Regions from separate parts of the Streptomyces sp. NPDC016469 genome, predicted to be linked through region 2. Evidence: riboswitches for the same ligand, from Rfam matches in the RefSeq annotation. Region 2 holds a riboswitch; each other region holds the start of a gene.
What was found. A riboswitch is a leader RNA that binds a small molecule or an ion and turns the genes downstream of it on or off. The one in region 2 is predicted to bind thiamine pyrophosphate.
Positions count from the first base shown of each region.

Region 1: it holds a riboswitch for thiamine pyrophosphate, as region 2 does, so the genes downstream of both, thiO (glycine oxidase ThiO) here and ABZ565_RS05765 (cytosine permease) in region 2, are expected to answer to the same signal.
Region 3: it holds a riboswitch for thiamine pyrophosphate, as region 2 does, so the genes downstream of both, ABZ565_RS21625 (thiamine ABC transporter substrate-binding protein) here and ABZ565_RS05765 (cytosine permease) in region 2, are expected to answer to the same signal.

Region 1 covers NZ_JBEYCQ010000030.1:49,461-53,867, forward strand. The annotation lists gene ABZ565_RS28340 (thiazole synthase) at 176-970, opposite strand; gene thiS (sulfur carrier protein ThiS) at 973-1,191, opposite strand; gene thiO (glycine oxidase ThiO) at 1,188-2,363, opposite strand; TPP riboswitch at 2,361-2,472, opposite strand; gene ABZ565_RS28355 (FAD-dependent oxidoreductase) at 2,570-3,808, shown strand; gene ABZ565_RS28360 (Rv2175c family DNA-binding protein) at 3,874-4,239, shown strand; gene thiE (thiamine phosphate synthase) at 4,334-4,407, shown strand, end outside.
Region 2 covers NZ_JBEYCQ010000004.1:112,336-116,742, forward strand. The annotation lists gene ABZ565_RS05760 (helix-turn-helix domain-containing protein) at 180-1,115, shown strand; gene ABZ565_RS05765 (cytosine permease) at 1,358-2,740, opposite strand; TPP riboswitch at 2,731-2,825, opposite strand; gene ABZ565_RS05770 (hypothetical protein) at 3,158-3,397, shown strand; gene ABZ565_RS05775 (FBP domain-containing protein) at 3,452-3,946, opposite strand; gene ABZ565_RS05780 (NUDIX domain-containing protein) at 4,005-4,407, opposite strand, start outside.
Region 3 covers NZ_JBEYCQ010000018.1:79,738-84,144, forward strand. The annotation lists gene ABZ565_RS21615 (hypothetical protein) at 1-188, opposite strand, end outside; gene rlmN (23S rRNA (adenine(2503)-C(2))-methyltransferase RlmN) at 307-1,413, shown strand; TPP riboswitch at 1,485-1,601, shown strand; gene ABZ565_RS21625 (thiamine ABC transporter substrate-binding protein) at 1,686-2,789, shown strand; gene ABZ565_RS21630 (iron ABC transporter permease) at 2,876-4,407, shown strand, end outside.

The DNA.
Region 1 (4,407 bases), on a different contig from region 2:
GTCTACGAGCCGCCGCGGACGGGCCCGCCGCTGTGGGGCGAACCCGGCGCAGTACTGAAGCCGAGCCGTGACAGGGGCGCGCCGCCCGAGGCCGGAATCCCGGCCTCCAACGGCCTCCGGGCCCCGGAACTGTGGATTCCGGCACGTTGGCCCGGACCGGGGCGGCGCGTGACGCTCAGAACGCCGGCCGCTCCGGATCGAGCACCGCTCGCCCGGCCGTCGGCGAAGACGCCTCCGCGAAGTGGCGGCGCGGGATGCGCCCGGCCCGGTACGCGAGCCGCCCGCCCTCCACCGCGTGCCGCATCGCGGCGGCCATCAGCTCCGGCTCCTGGGCCCGGGTCACCGCCGAGGCGAGCATCACCGCCGAGCATCCCAGCTCCATCGCGAGCGCCGCGTCCGACGCGGTCCCGGCGCCGGCGTCCAGGATCACCGGCACCCCGGCCCGCTCGGCGATCAGCTGGAAGTTGTGCGGGTTGCGGATGCCCAGGCCCGAGCCGATGGGGGAGCCGAGCGGCATCACCGCCGCGCACCCCACGTCCTCCAGCTTCCGGGCCAGGACCGGGTCGTCATTGGTGTACGGCAGCACGGTGAACCCGTCGTCCACCAGGATCTCGGCGGCGTCCAGCAGCTCGACCGGGTCGGGCAGCAGGGTCCGCTCGTCGGCCACCACCTCCAGCTTGACCCAGTCCGTGCCCAGCGCCTCACGGGCCAAGCGGGCGGTGAGCACGGCCTCCCCGGCGGTGTAGCAGCCGGCGGTGTTCGGCAGCACCCGGATGGACAGCTTCCGCAGCACGGAGAGCACCGAGCCCTGCACGGTCGGGTCGAGGCGGCGCATGGCGACGGTGGTCAGCTCGGTGCCGGACGCGAGCAGCGACCGCTCCAGCACCTCCAGGCTGGGAGCCCCGCCGGTGCCCATGATCAGCCGGGAGGTGAAGTCGCTGCCGCCGAGGGTGAACAGGTCGTCGGACATCGTCAGCCTCCCTGGACCGCGGTCAGGACCTCGACCCGGTCGCCGTCGGTGAGCGCGGCGGCGGGCCACTGGTTGCGCGGCACCACGGTCTCGTTGAGGGCGGCGGCGACCCCCGTCGGGGCGTCGGTCAGCGTCGCGACGAGGGCGTCCAGGGTGGTGCCCGCGGCGACGACGGCCGGTGCGCCGTTCACGGACACGGTGAGCGGGGTGGGCTCGGTCATGCGGGCTGCTCCTGGGGTGCGGGGGCCGGGGCGAACCGGCCGGGGGAGAAGGGGCGGGCCGCCTCGGGCAGCTCGCCCTCGGCCAGCAGCGACGCCATGGCGTCCCCGGTGACGGGGGTGAGCAGCACGCCGTTGCGGTGGTGGCCGGTGGCGAGGTGGAGGCCGGGCAGCGCGGTGCGGCCGAGCAGCGGGGCGTTGTCGGGGGAAGCGGGGCGAAGGCCGGCGCGGGTCTCGGTGAGCGGCAGCTCGGTGATGCCGGGCACCAGCTCGTGGGCGTCGCGCAGCAGCTCGTAGACCCCGCCCGCCGTGACGGTGGTGTCCCAGCCCATCTCCTCGGTGGTGGCGCCGACCACCAGCTCACCGTTCTCGCGCGGTACGAGGTAGACATGGCTGCCCCGGACCACCGCGCGCACCGTGCGCGAGAGGAAGGGGGCGTACGCCGGGGGCACGGTGAGGCGCAGCACCTGGCCCTTGACCGGGCGCACCGGCGGCAGGACGTGGGCGGGGACCCCGGCGAGCCGCCCGCTGAGGCTGCCCCCGGCGAGCACGACCTGCCCGGCGGCCACCTCCGTACCCTCGTCGAGCACGGCTCCCGCGGCCCGGTCCGCGACCACGGACAGGCGGTCGGCGCGGTGGCGGTGGAAGACCACCCCGGCCCGTTCGCAGGCGGTCAGCAGCGCGGCGGCGAGGCGGCGCGGGTCGACCTGGTGGTCGCCGTCCACCCGCAGGCCGCCGCGCACGCCCGGGGCGAGCATCGGTTCCAGGCGGCGGCACTCGCGCCCGGTCAGCCACTCGGACTCCAGGCCCGAGCGGCGTTGCAGCTCGTGGAGTTCGCGCAGATGGGCGCGGTCGTCGGCGTCGAGCGCGACGGCCAGGGTGCCGCAGGCGCGGAAGCCGATGTCCTGCCCGCTCGCCTCCTCCAGCTCGGCCGTGAACGACGGATAGCGCCGGGCGGAGGCGAGGTTGAGCCCGAGCAGCGTCTCCTCGCCGTAGTGCAGTTCGGTGACGGCGGCCAGCATTCCGGCCGCCACCCGGGCCGCTCCGCCGCCCGGCTCGGGGTCGGCGAGCGCGGTGGACAGGCCGCGCTGTGCGGCCCGCCAGGCGGTCACCAGGCCGATGATGCCGCCCCCGATGACGAGGACGTCGGACCCTTCGGTGGGATGGGTGCGCATGGGCGTCCAGCCCCTCCCTTCGCCGGCATGACCCGGATCAGGTTCGTACGGTCGGAGGCCGCCAGCCTCCCTCTCAGCCCGGTGCGCCCGGGCTCCCGCGTGTCTTACGGTGGCCAGCCTAGACCCCGCCCGGCGGACCGGGTAGGGAGGGCCGGGGGAGGGGCCGCCCCTTTCCTGACGGCACGTCAGGTACGTAAGGTGGGCGGGTGAGCGAGCAGCAGCGGGCAGAGCGGACGGAACGCCGGGTCGTCGTGGCGGGCGCGGGCATGGCGGGTGTGCAGACCGCCGTCGCCCTGCGGGAACAGGGCTTCACCGGCCCCGTCACGCTGATCGGCGCCGAGCCCCACCAGCCCTACGACCGGCCCCCGCTGTCCAAGGCGGTGCTGCTCGGCAAGGCCGAGGAGTCCGCCTTCGACATCGACTTCGAGGACCTGGACATCGCCCTGCGCCTGGGCTGCGAGGTCACCGGGGTGCGCGCCGGCGACCACGAACTGGACACCTCCGAGGGCCCGGTCCCCTACGACGTCCTGGTCCTCGCCACCGGCGCCGAACCCGTCGCCCTGCCCGGCTCCGACGGGGTCCCCGGCGTCCATCTGCTGCGCACCCTCGACGACGCGGCCCGGCTGCGGCCCGTCCTGGAGGCGGGGCACCCCGTCGTGGTCGTCGGCGCCGGCTGGATCGGGGCCGAGTTCGCCACCGCCGCCCGCGCCGCCGGCTGCGAGGTCACCGTCGTGGAGGCCGCGGACCGCCCCCTGGCCGGCGCCCTGCCCGCCGAGGTCGCCGCCCCGATGGCCGCCTGGTACGAGGAGAGCGGCGCCCGGCTCCTCACCGGTGCCCGGGTCGCCCGCGTCGAGCCCGGCACGGTGGTCCTCGCCGACGGGCGCACCCTCCCGGCCGGCGCGGTCGTCGTCGGCATCGGCGCCCGCCCCGCCACCGGCTGGCTGGCCGGCTCCGGTATCGCGCTCGGGCCCGAGGGCTCGGTGACCGCCGACGCGGCGCTGCGCACCTCGCTGCCCGATGTGTACGCGGTCGGCGACTGCGCCTCCTTCCCCTCGGCCCGCTACGGCACCCGCCTGGTCGTCCACCACTGGGACAACGCCCTCCAGGGCCCCAGGACCGCCGCCGCCCACATCGCCGCCGCCGAGGACACGGCGGACATCCCGCCCTACGACCCGGTGCCCTACTTCTGGTCCGAGCAGTTCGGCCGGTTCGTGCAGTACGCCGGCCACCACGCGGACGCGGACACCCTGCTGTGGCGCGGCGACCCGGCCGGGCCCGCCTGGTCGGTGTGCTGGCTGCGCGACGGCGCCCTGGCCGCGGTGCTCGCGGTCGGCCGCCCGCGCGACCTGGCCCAGGGGCGCCGGCTCATCGAGGCGGGCCCCCGGCTCGACGCGGACCGGGCCGGGGACCCGTCCGTACCGCTCAAGTCGGCGGTTCTGCCGTGACCGCGCGGGACCTGAAGGGCCGAGTCCGGGTTTCGGCTGTCAGTCCGGGATGGCAGGCTTGTCCCGTGACCGAGATTGACGCAAAGATCGATGCTCTCGTCCCTGCCTGGCTCCACCTGCCCGACATCGCGGAAATGCTCGATGTCGAGGTGACGCGCGTGCGGCAGCTGGTCAAGGAGGGCCAGCTCATCGCCGTACGCCGTGGCGAGAACCGGACGCTTCAGGTGCCGGCCGCCTTCATCGACGGCAACAAGGTGGTCAAGGGCCTCTCCGGGACCCTGACGCTCCTGAAGGACGACGGCTTCTCCGACGAGGAGATGCTCGAATGGCTCTTCACCCCCGACCCGACCCTGCCCGGCACCCCCGCGCAGGCACTGAGTGAGAATCGCGGCACGGAGGTGAAGCGCCGCGCCCAGGCGCTCGCCGTCTGAACCGACCGGGGAAGCGGGCCGCACCGTGCGAGCGGGCGGCCCGCTTCCCCGCGCCGCACCACCGACCGCCGTCTTCCCCGGGGGGAACCGCACCATGTCCACACCTCGTGCGCAGCTGTCCGACGCCCGGCTCTACCTGTGCACGGACGCGCGCAGGCGCCAGGGCGA
Region 2 (4,407 bases):
CCTTCGCGGCGCCCTGAAGGCCCAGGCGGCCGGCGGGGCAGGCAGGCCCATGTCCGCGCCGCGCCACGCGTTCGAGCTGCTGCGGAGCTGTCGTGCACCCGATCTATTCTGTCCCTCGCGCCGCGTCGGTCCGGGGGAGGAGACGGCGCGTGGGGCGCACATGACGAGGGGGCTCCTGCATGTCGAACGCCAAGTCGGATCCGAAGAACCCGGCACCGGATGCCACGGCAACGGCCCGCGCACAACTGGGCGCTGAGATGCGGAGGATCAAGGAGGGTGCCCGGCTCAGCTTCGGCGGGCTGGCTGACCGTACGCACTACAGCCGCTCCTCGTGGGAGAGGTTTCTCAACGGCAAGCAGCTGCCGACCCCCGTGGCGGTCGAGGAGCTGGCGGCCGTGGCGGGCACCCCGCCGGAACCCCTGCTCGACCTGCTGGCCAGAGCGGGCGCGCCCGTCATGGAGCCGGTGCCGGTCACGGGCGGCCGGGACCGGCCGACGGCCCCGCACACCGCCGCCGGTGACACGGCCGCCGGGGCGGCGCGGACGCCGGGCGAGCGGCCCGGGGTGTCATGGCGGCGGCGCTGCGCGGTCATCGGTTACATCGCGGCGGGCGCCCTGATGGGCTCGGTGGCGACCGGGCTCCTCTCCCCGTACCTCGCGGGAGCGGACCAGGTCCCGGACGCCGCGAAGACCCGCACCGAGAGCAAGAAGGCGGGCGGACAGGGCGCGGACCTCGTCCCGGGCGCCGGCGACATCCGGGTCAAGTGCACATCGGACACCTGCTGGCGCAACGATCCCCAGGCCATGGAGTGCCAGTGGGACGCGAAGACCGCCAAGAGCACCTACCTGCGCGGCATGCAGATCGAACTGCGCTACAGCGCCGCCTGCCAGGCGGTCTGGGGCCGGATCGAGGGCGGGGCCGTCGGTGACAAGGTGATCATCAAGGACGCCCGGGGAATGGAGCTGGACGCCCTCATCCGCTTCGAGCACGACTCGTACACCAAGATGCTCGGGGTCTCCGAGGAGGCGCCGCTCGACTCCATGAGCGTGTGCGGGGAGATCCCCTCGGAGAAGCAGATGCAGTGCGCGCCGACGGGCACGGCCCGGATGCCCTGACGGCTGCAGCGCGCCCCGGCCCGACCCGCACCGGCCCGTCCACCGGGTGCTCGGCGAAGCGCTCGCCGGTCGCGGGGGCGCGTGTGGTGAAGGCGGCGGTGGCAGTGTCGTCGGTCGTCGGGGCGCCATTTCGCGGGAGTACCGTGTGAGTCGAAGATACTGAAACTGTTGAAGTGCTTCATGGGGTCAATACCGCTGACGGACCCGGAGGTTGAGGCGTCGGCGAGGGTGGGAAGAGTGGGTCAGCGCGGCCGGCGCATCCGCAGCGGGGCGTACACCACGAGCGCCGCGAGGAAGGCCACCCCGTACGCCAGGTCCGCCCCGTGCAGCGCCTCGGCCACCGGGCCCACGTACAGGCCGGTGCTCATGAACGGCACCGCCGCCGCGAAGGCCGCGGCGAACGCGGCGAGCGCCGGCCACCAGGGGCGCGGCCGGGCGTGCTCGGCGGCGAGGTCGACGGGTGCGCCCCGCCGGGCCCGGGCGCGGGCCAGCCAGTCCACGGAGACGATCGCCACGAAGCCGGGGATCCAGTAGCCGACGAGGAGCAGCACGTTCTGGAAGCGGGCCGTCGTGTCCGCCGCGTGCATCCACAGGACCAGCGGGAAGCCCAGGGCGGCGGCGAGCGCCGCGGCCGCCGGGCGCGGCAGGCGTACCCCCATCGTCTGCAACGCGAGCGAACCGCTGTAGTCGTTCATCGCGTTGCTGCACAGCGCGGCCAGCGCCACCGCGAGCAGCCCGAACGCCCCGAGCGCACCCCCGCCGAGCAGCGCGTCCACGCCGCGCGCGGTCTGGTCCGTGAAGACCGAGGCGCCCCACAGTCCGATGGCCTGGACCGCCACGAAGGACGCGCTGATCCCGCCCAGCGTGCACCAGAACATGCGCGCCCGGGACGTCTCGCGCGGCAGATAGCGGCTGAAGTCGCTCGCGTACGGCGCCCAGGACAACGCCAGGCTCAGGGCGACGGTGCAGGTCAGGACGAACGCCCCGGCCCGGTCGGCGCCGTGCACGGCGGAGGTCGTCACCGGGTCGGCCCCGTCCAGGAGCTTGGTGGCGAGCACGGCGAAGGCGGCGGCCAGGGCGAACGTCATGACGGTCTGGAGCCGGTGGATGACCTCGTAACCCAGCACCCCCAGCGCGCCCTGCGCGGCCATCATGACCAGGACCCCCAGCCAGAACGGCCAGCCGCACAGCTGCGCCAGCGCGTCCCCGCCGAACAGGCCGATCAGGGCGTCCCAGGCGATGGACGACAGCCATTGCAGCGCGCCCGGCAGCACCACGCCCGGCCCGAACGCCAGCCGCGCCAGAGGCAGCTGGCCGGAACCGGTGCGGCTGCCCCAGGTGCCCAGATACGCGGTCGGCGCGGCGCCGACGAGGGTACCGAGCACGACGGCCGCGAGGGCCGTCGCGAAGTCCAGGCCGAGCGCGATGCCGACGGTGCCGGTGAAGACGCCGGTCATGGTCAGGTTGGGCGCGAACCAGACGGTGAACAGCCGGCCCGCCCGGCCGTAGCGGCGGTCCTCGGGGACCGGGGCTATCCCGTGCGCCTCGACGCGCAGATCGCCGGGGGCGGTGGGCATGCGCCCGCCGAAAGCGGCGCGCTCGTCCTGGGCATGGGGCAACGACATGAAGACATCCCTCCGCCAGTGCTAACTGGTTCAGGTTCGACGGGTGTGATCTCAGCCCCTGCGCGGGGCACCCCGTGTCCGGTGTGGCGGCCAGGATAGCGCCGGCCTGCACGATGTCGTCGCGGGGGTCGGTCCGCGGGCCGGTCCGGGAGTTCCGCCAGGTCCAGGCCCGTCGAGCGCGGCCGGTTCCCCGTGGACCACGACGCGCTCCGGGCCCGCCCGGGCGGCGAGCAGAGCGGGTACGGGGATCAGTCCCTCCAGGCAGGCCCGGCCGCCGCGGTGGCACGGCTTGCCCTCGGGGCCGCAGCCGGTGTGCCGGATCTCGTCGGCCGCCCCGGCCGCCCCGGCCGCCCCGGCCGCCCAGGCCGCCCCGGGCCTCGTGGACGCGGACCGGCTCGCTCAAGAGCGACCGGCCGGGTGTGCGCCGGTACCGCACCACGGCCCGGCTTCAACCATGTCGTCCCGCAGCGGGAGTTCGTCATCCCGTCCGGCTTCCTGGAACCGCGCGGCGTCAACACCGTGGCGCTCACGGTCACGGCCGAGCGGACCGGCGTCGGCCCGGACCCGGTCCGGCTGGTGAATCAGGTCACCGTGCTCGGGGGCGTCGGCGGCGGACAGGACCCGGCGCCGGACTGCGCGGACCTGTTCACGAGGTGACGGACGGGCGCGCGCCCCGGACGTCCACCGGGGCGCGCGTCCGCGGCGTCCGGCTCAGCTGAAGAGCTTCGTCACGAACGCGTGGAGGTTGTCGACGGTGCGGGCGATCTGCTCCTCCGTGGTCAGGCTTTCCTTGAACCGGGCCCCGGAGGCCACCGCCTTCTTCCCGCGCACGTACAGCGAGCAGGCCAGGTCGGTGCACATGTACAGACCGACGGAATTGCCGTCGCGCCCGGCGGGACCGGTCTTGCGGGCGGTCATCAGGGACACCCCGCTGCCCGGGTGCGTGGTCAGGCAGAGCGAGCACATGCTCCGATGCAGGAAGCCGCGCTGCTGGGACGGGAAGCGCAGCGAGATCCCGGCGGGCTTTCCCTCGTGCTCGGTGACGATGTAGCTGCGTCCCGGCGCGGACAGGTCGCGCCAGCCGAGGAAGTCGAGGTCGTCCCACGGCAGCTCCTCGAAATCCCGGGGGAGCGGCAGACGCTTGGCTTCCCCCTTGGAGCAATTCACGAACGATGAGCGGATGTCCTGCTCGGTCAGGGCCTTCATACCCACGAAGCTAACTGTGCCTATGGTTCCTAGGCAAACGATTAATTCGGTTAGGGGCTCACCTGGGGCTCTTCGGTGCGAGGGGGAGCCGGTGCACGGGCGGGTGGGGGATACCCAGGTCCGGGCGCCAGGTCGCGAGGATCTGCGCCGACGGGTCGAAGAGCGGCGACGGCAGCGCGTCGAGCGGGGTCCACTCCCAGGTGCTGATCAGATGCGGCTCGGTCACCCGTGCCGTGCCGGTGTCCACGCGCACCAGGGCGGCCATCGTCACGCGGTTGATCCCGCCGAGGGCGTCGTGCAGCATCGCGAAGACGGTGACCTCGTCCTCGGTGACAACCAGCCCGGTCTCCTCGCGCAGTTCGCGCACGGCCGCCGCCGCGACGGACTCCGGCACCGGGTCGACCTTGCCGCCGGGCAGCTCCCAGGTGCCGCTGTGGTGCCGGCCGAGCAGGATCCGGCCC
Region 3 (4,407 bases), on a different contig from region 2:
CGGCTCGTCCGCCTCCGCTGGAGGGCCACGGCCACCATCACGACGATGGTGTAGACGGCGCCCTGGACCAGCCACATGGCCGGATGCTCGTCGCGGTGTAACAGCGCGTTCAGGCCCACACCGAGCCCGAAGACCACCAGGCCCTGCCCGATCAGGCTGTCGTTGAACCAGTGTTTGACGGTGTGCACGGCACCTACCTCCTGCGGCGGCTGCGGAACTCCCTGTGTTGTCCCGGTTACCCCGTGAGCCGCCCCTCACCGCGACCGCACCGGGGTACCTCCGCGCGTCTGCGACACTGGAAGAACCATGCCTAAGCCCGGAGAACTCACTTTCGTCGCGCCCCGCGGAGCCAAGAAGCCGCCGCGGCACCTCGCCGACCTCACGCCCGCCGAGCGCAGGGAGGCCGTCGCCGCGATCGGCGAGAAGCCGTTCCGCGCCCAGCAGCTCTCGCAGCACTACTTCGCGCGGTACGCGCACGACCCGGCCGAGTGGACCAACATCCCGGCCGGATCGCGGGACAAGCTCGCCGAGGCGATGTTCCCCGACCTGATGACCGTCGTCCGGCACATCAGCTGCGACGACGACACCACCCGTAAGACCCTGTGGAAGCTGCACGACGGGACGCTGGTCGAGTCCGTGCTGATGCGCTACCCGGAGCGGGTCACGATGTGCATCTCCTCGCAGGCCGGCTGCGGGATGAACTGCCCGTTCTGCGCGACCGGGCAGGCCGGTCTCGACCGCAACCTCTCCACCGCGGAGATCGTCCATCAGATCGTGGACGGCATGCGCGCGCTGCGTGACGGCGAGGTCCCCGGCGGCCCCGCCCGGCTCTCCAACATCGTGTTCATGGGCATGGGCGAGCCGCTGGCCAACTACAACCGCGTCGTCGGCGCGATCCGCCGGCTGACCGACCCCGAGCCCGACGGCCTCGGCCTCTCGCAGCGCGGGATCACCGTGTCGACCGTCGGCCTGGTGCCCGCGATGCTGCGGTTCGCCGACGAGGGCTTCAAGTGCCGCCTCGCCGTCTCGCTGCACGCCCCGGACGACGAACTGCGCGACACCCTCGTGCCGGTGAACACCCGGTGGAAGGTGCGCGAGGTGCTGGACGCCGCGTGGGAGTACGCGGAGAAGTCCGGCCGCCGCATCTCCATCGAGTACGCCCTGATCCGCGACATCAACGACCAGGCGTGGCGCGGCGACCTGCTCGGCCGCCTCCTCAAGGGCAAGCGGGTCCACGTCAACCTCATCCCGCTGAACCCGACGCCCGGCTCCCAGTGGACCGCCTCGCGGCCCGAGGACGAGCGGGCGTTCGTGGAGGCCATCGCGAGCCACGGCGTGCCGGTCACCGTCCGCGACACCCGCGGCCAGGAGATCGACGGCGCCTGCGGGCAGCTGGCGGCCTCCGAGCGCTGAGGGCGGGCGGTCGTCGGTGCCCGGGGCCCCGGCCGAAAACGGCCGTGTAGCCTGGGGCCGAAATCAACTGCATATTCCGACAGGGGAGCGCCACAGCGCTGAGAGTGCGGCACCAAGGACAGGTTGGCCGCAGACCCTCTGAACCTCGCCCGGGTCATTCCGGGTAGGAAGTTCGGACCATACTCAAGCTGTTGCGCCCTGCCCGCTTCCGGTTCCGGCCGGTGTGCGGGCAGGGCCGCGTCTCTTCCTGGTCACTCCAGGAGGAATCACACATGAGCACCACCCAGAAGGCCGCGGTGGCGGCCGTCGCCGCCGCGCTCGGCGTCACCGCGCTGGCCGGCTGCGGGAGTTCCGACGACTCGGCGTCCGGTTCCGGCTCCACCAAGGGCGCCGGTTCCAAGACCGTCACCCTCGTCAGCCACGACTCCTTCAACGCCTCCAAGGACGTGCTGAAGGAGTTCACCCGCGAGACCGGCTACACCGTCAAGGTCCTCAAGAGCGGGGACGCGGGCGCCGCCCTCAACCAGGAGATCCTGACCAAGGGCTCCCCGCGGGGCGACGTGTTCTTCGGAGTCGACAACACCCTGCTCTCGCGCGCCCTGGACAACGGCCTGTTCACGCCGTACGAGGCCAAGGGCCTGGACCGGGTCCCGGCCGATGTCCAGCTGGACGCGGACAAGCACCGGGTCACCCCGGTCGACACCGGTGACATCTGCGTCAACTACGACAAGAAGTACTTCGCCGACAAGAAGCTCGCGCCGCCGAAGACCTTCGCCGACCTGGCGAAGCCCGCGTACAAGGACCTGCTCGTCACCGAGAACGCCGCGACCTCCTCGCCCGGCCTCGGCTTCCTCCTCGGCACCGTCGCCACCTTCGGCGAGGACGGCTACCAGGACTACTGGAAGAAGCTGAAGGACAACGGCGTCAAGGTCGTGGACGGCTGGGAGCAGGCGTACAACGAGGAGTTCTCCGGTTCGGCCGGCGGCAAGAAGGCCAAGGCCGACCGGCCGCTCGTCGTCAGCTACGCCTCCAGTCCGCCCGTCGAGGTGCTGTACGCGGACCCGCGGCCGAAGACCGCGCCCACCGGGGTCGCCACCGGAACGTGCTTCCGCCAGATCGAATTCGCCGGTCTGCTGGACGGCGCGAAGAACGAGGCGGGCGGCAAGGCCCTGCTGGACTTCCTGATCGGGAAGAGGTTCCAGGAGGACATGCCGCTCACCATGTTCGTCAGCCCGGTCGCGAAGGACGCGAAGGTGCCCGAGCTCTTCACGAAGTTCGGTGCCACCGCCGACAAGCCGGCGACCGTCGCCCCGGACACCATCGCCAAGAACCGTGAGCAGTGGGTCCAGTCATGGTCCTCGCTCGTAGTGAAGTAGCGAAGACTCCCGTACGCGGTCCGGGCGCGCGCGGGAGGTCCGCACGCGCCCGGGCCCGTCGCGCGGCCGCGGTGCGGCTCGGCCTCATGGCCGTGCCCGTCGCGTTCTTCGCCGTGTTCTTCGCCTATCCGGTCGCCGCCATCGTGGGCCGGGGGCTCAAGGCGGACGGCGTCTGGCAGTTCGGCCGGATCGGCGAGGTGCTGGCCCGGCCGGAGATCCGGGACGTCCTCTGGTTCACGCTGTGGCAGGCGCTCGCCTCGACCGCGCTGACCCTGCTGATCGCGCTGCCCGGCGCGTATGTCTTCGCCCGGTTCGACTTCCCCGGCAAGCAGGTGCTGCGGGCCGTGGTCACGGTCCCGTTCGTGCTGCCGACCGTCGTCGTGGGCACCGCCTTCCTCGCGCTGCTCGGGCGGGGCGGGCTGCTGGACGAGCTGTGGGGCGTACGGCTGGACACCACCGTGTGGGCGATCCTGCTGGCCCATGTGTTCTTCAACTACGCGGTCGTCGTCCGCACCGTCGGCGGGCTCTGGGCGCAGCTCGACCCGCGCCAGGAGGAGGCCGCCCGGGTGCTCGGCGCGAGCAGGTTCACCGCCTGGCGGCGCGTCACGCTGCCCGCGCTGGCCCCGGCCGTGGCGGCCGCCGCCCTGATGGTCTTCCTCTTCACCTTCACCTCCTTCGGGGTCGTACAGATCCTCGGCGGGCCCGGCTTCTCCACCCTGGAGGTGGAGATCTACCGGCAGACCGCGCAGCTGCTCGCCCTGCCCACGGCCGCCGTACTGACGCTCGTGCAGTTCGCCGCCGTCGGCGCGATCCTCGCCGTGCACGCCTGGACCGTACGCCGCAGGGAGCGCGCGCTGAAGCTGGTCGACCCGGCACAGACGGAGCGCAGGCCGAGCGGTGCCGGGCAGTGGGTGCTGCTCGCAGGAGTGCTGCTGAGCGTGCTGGTGCTGGTACTGCTGCCGCTCGCCGTCCTCGTGGAACGCTCGCTGGGCGGCTCCGGTCTCGCCTACTACCGCGCGCTGACCTCGGCTGACGCCAACAGCGGTACGTTCCTGGTCGCGCCCGTCGAGGCCATCGGGAACTCGCTGCGCTACGCCCTCGTCGCGACCCTGATCGCCCTCGTCGTCGGCGGGCTCGCCGCCGCCGCGCTCACCCGGCGGGCGGGCCGGCTCGTCCGGGGCTTCGACGCGCTGCTGATGCTGCCGCTCGGGGTCTCCGCGGTCACCGTCGGCTTCGGCTTCCTGATCACCCTGGACAAGCCGCCGCTGGACCTCCGTACCTCCTGGATCCTGGTGCCGCTCGCCCAGGCGCTGGTCGGGGTGCCCTTCGTGGTACGGACCATGCTGCCGGTGCTGCGAGCGGTGGACGCCCGGCTGCGGGAGGCGGCGGCGGTCCTCGGGGCCTCGCCGCTGCGGGCCTGGCGCGAGGTGGACTTCCCGCTCGTGCGGCGGGCGCTGCTGGTCGCCGCCGGGTTCGCGTTCGCCGTGTCGCTGGGGGAGTTCGGCGCGACCGTGTTCATCGCACGGCCCGACAACCCGACGCTGCCGGTGGCCGTGGCCCGGCTGCTCGGCCGGTCCGGGGACCTCAACTACGGCCAGGCCATGGCCCTCAGCACCAT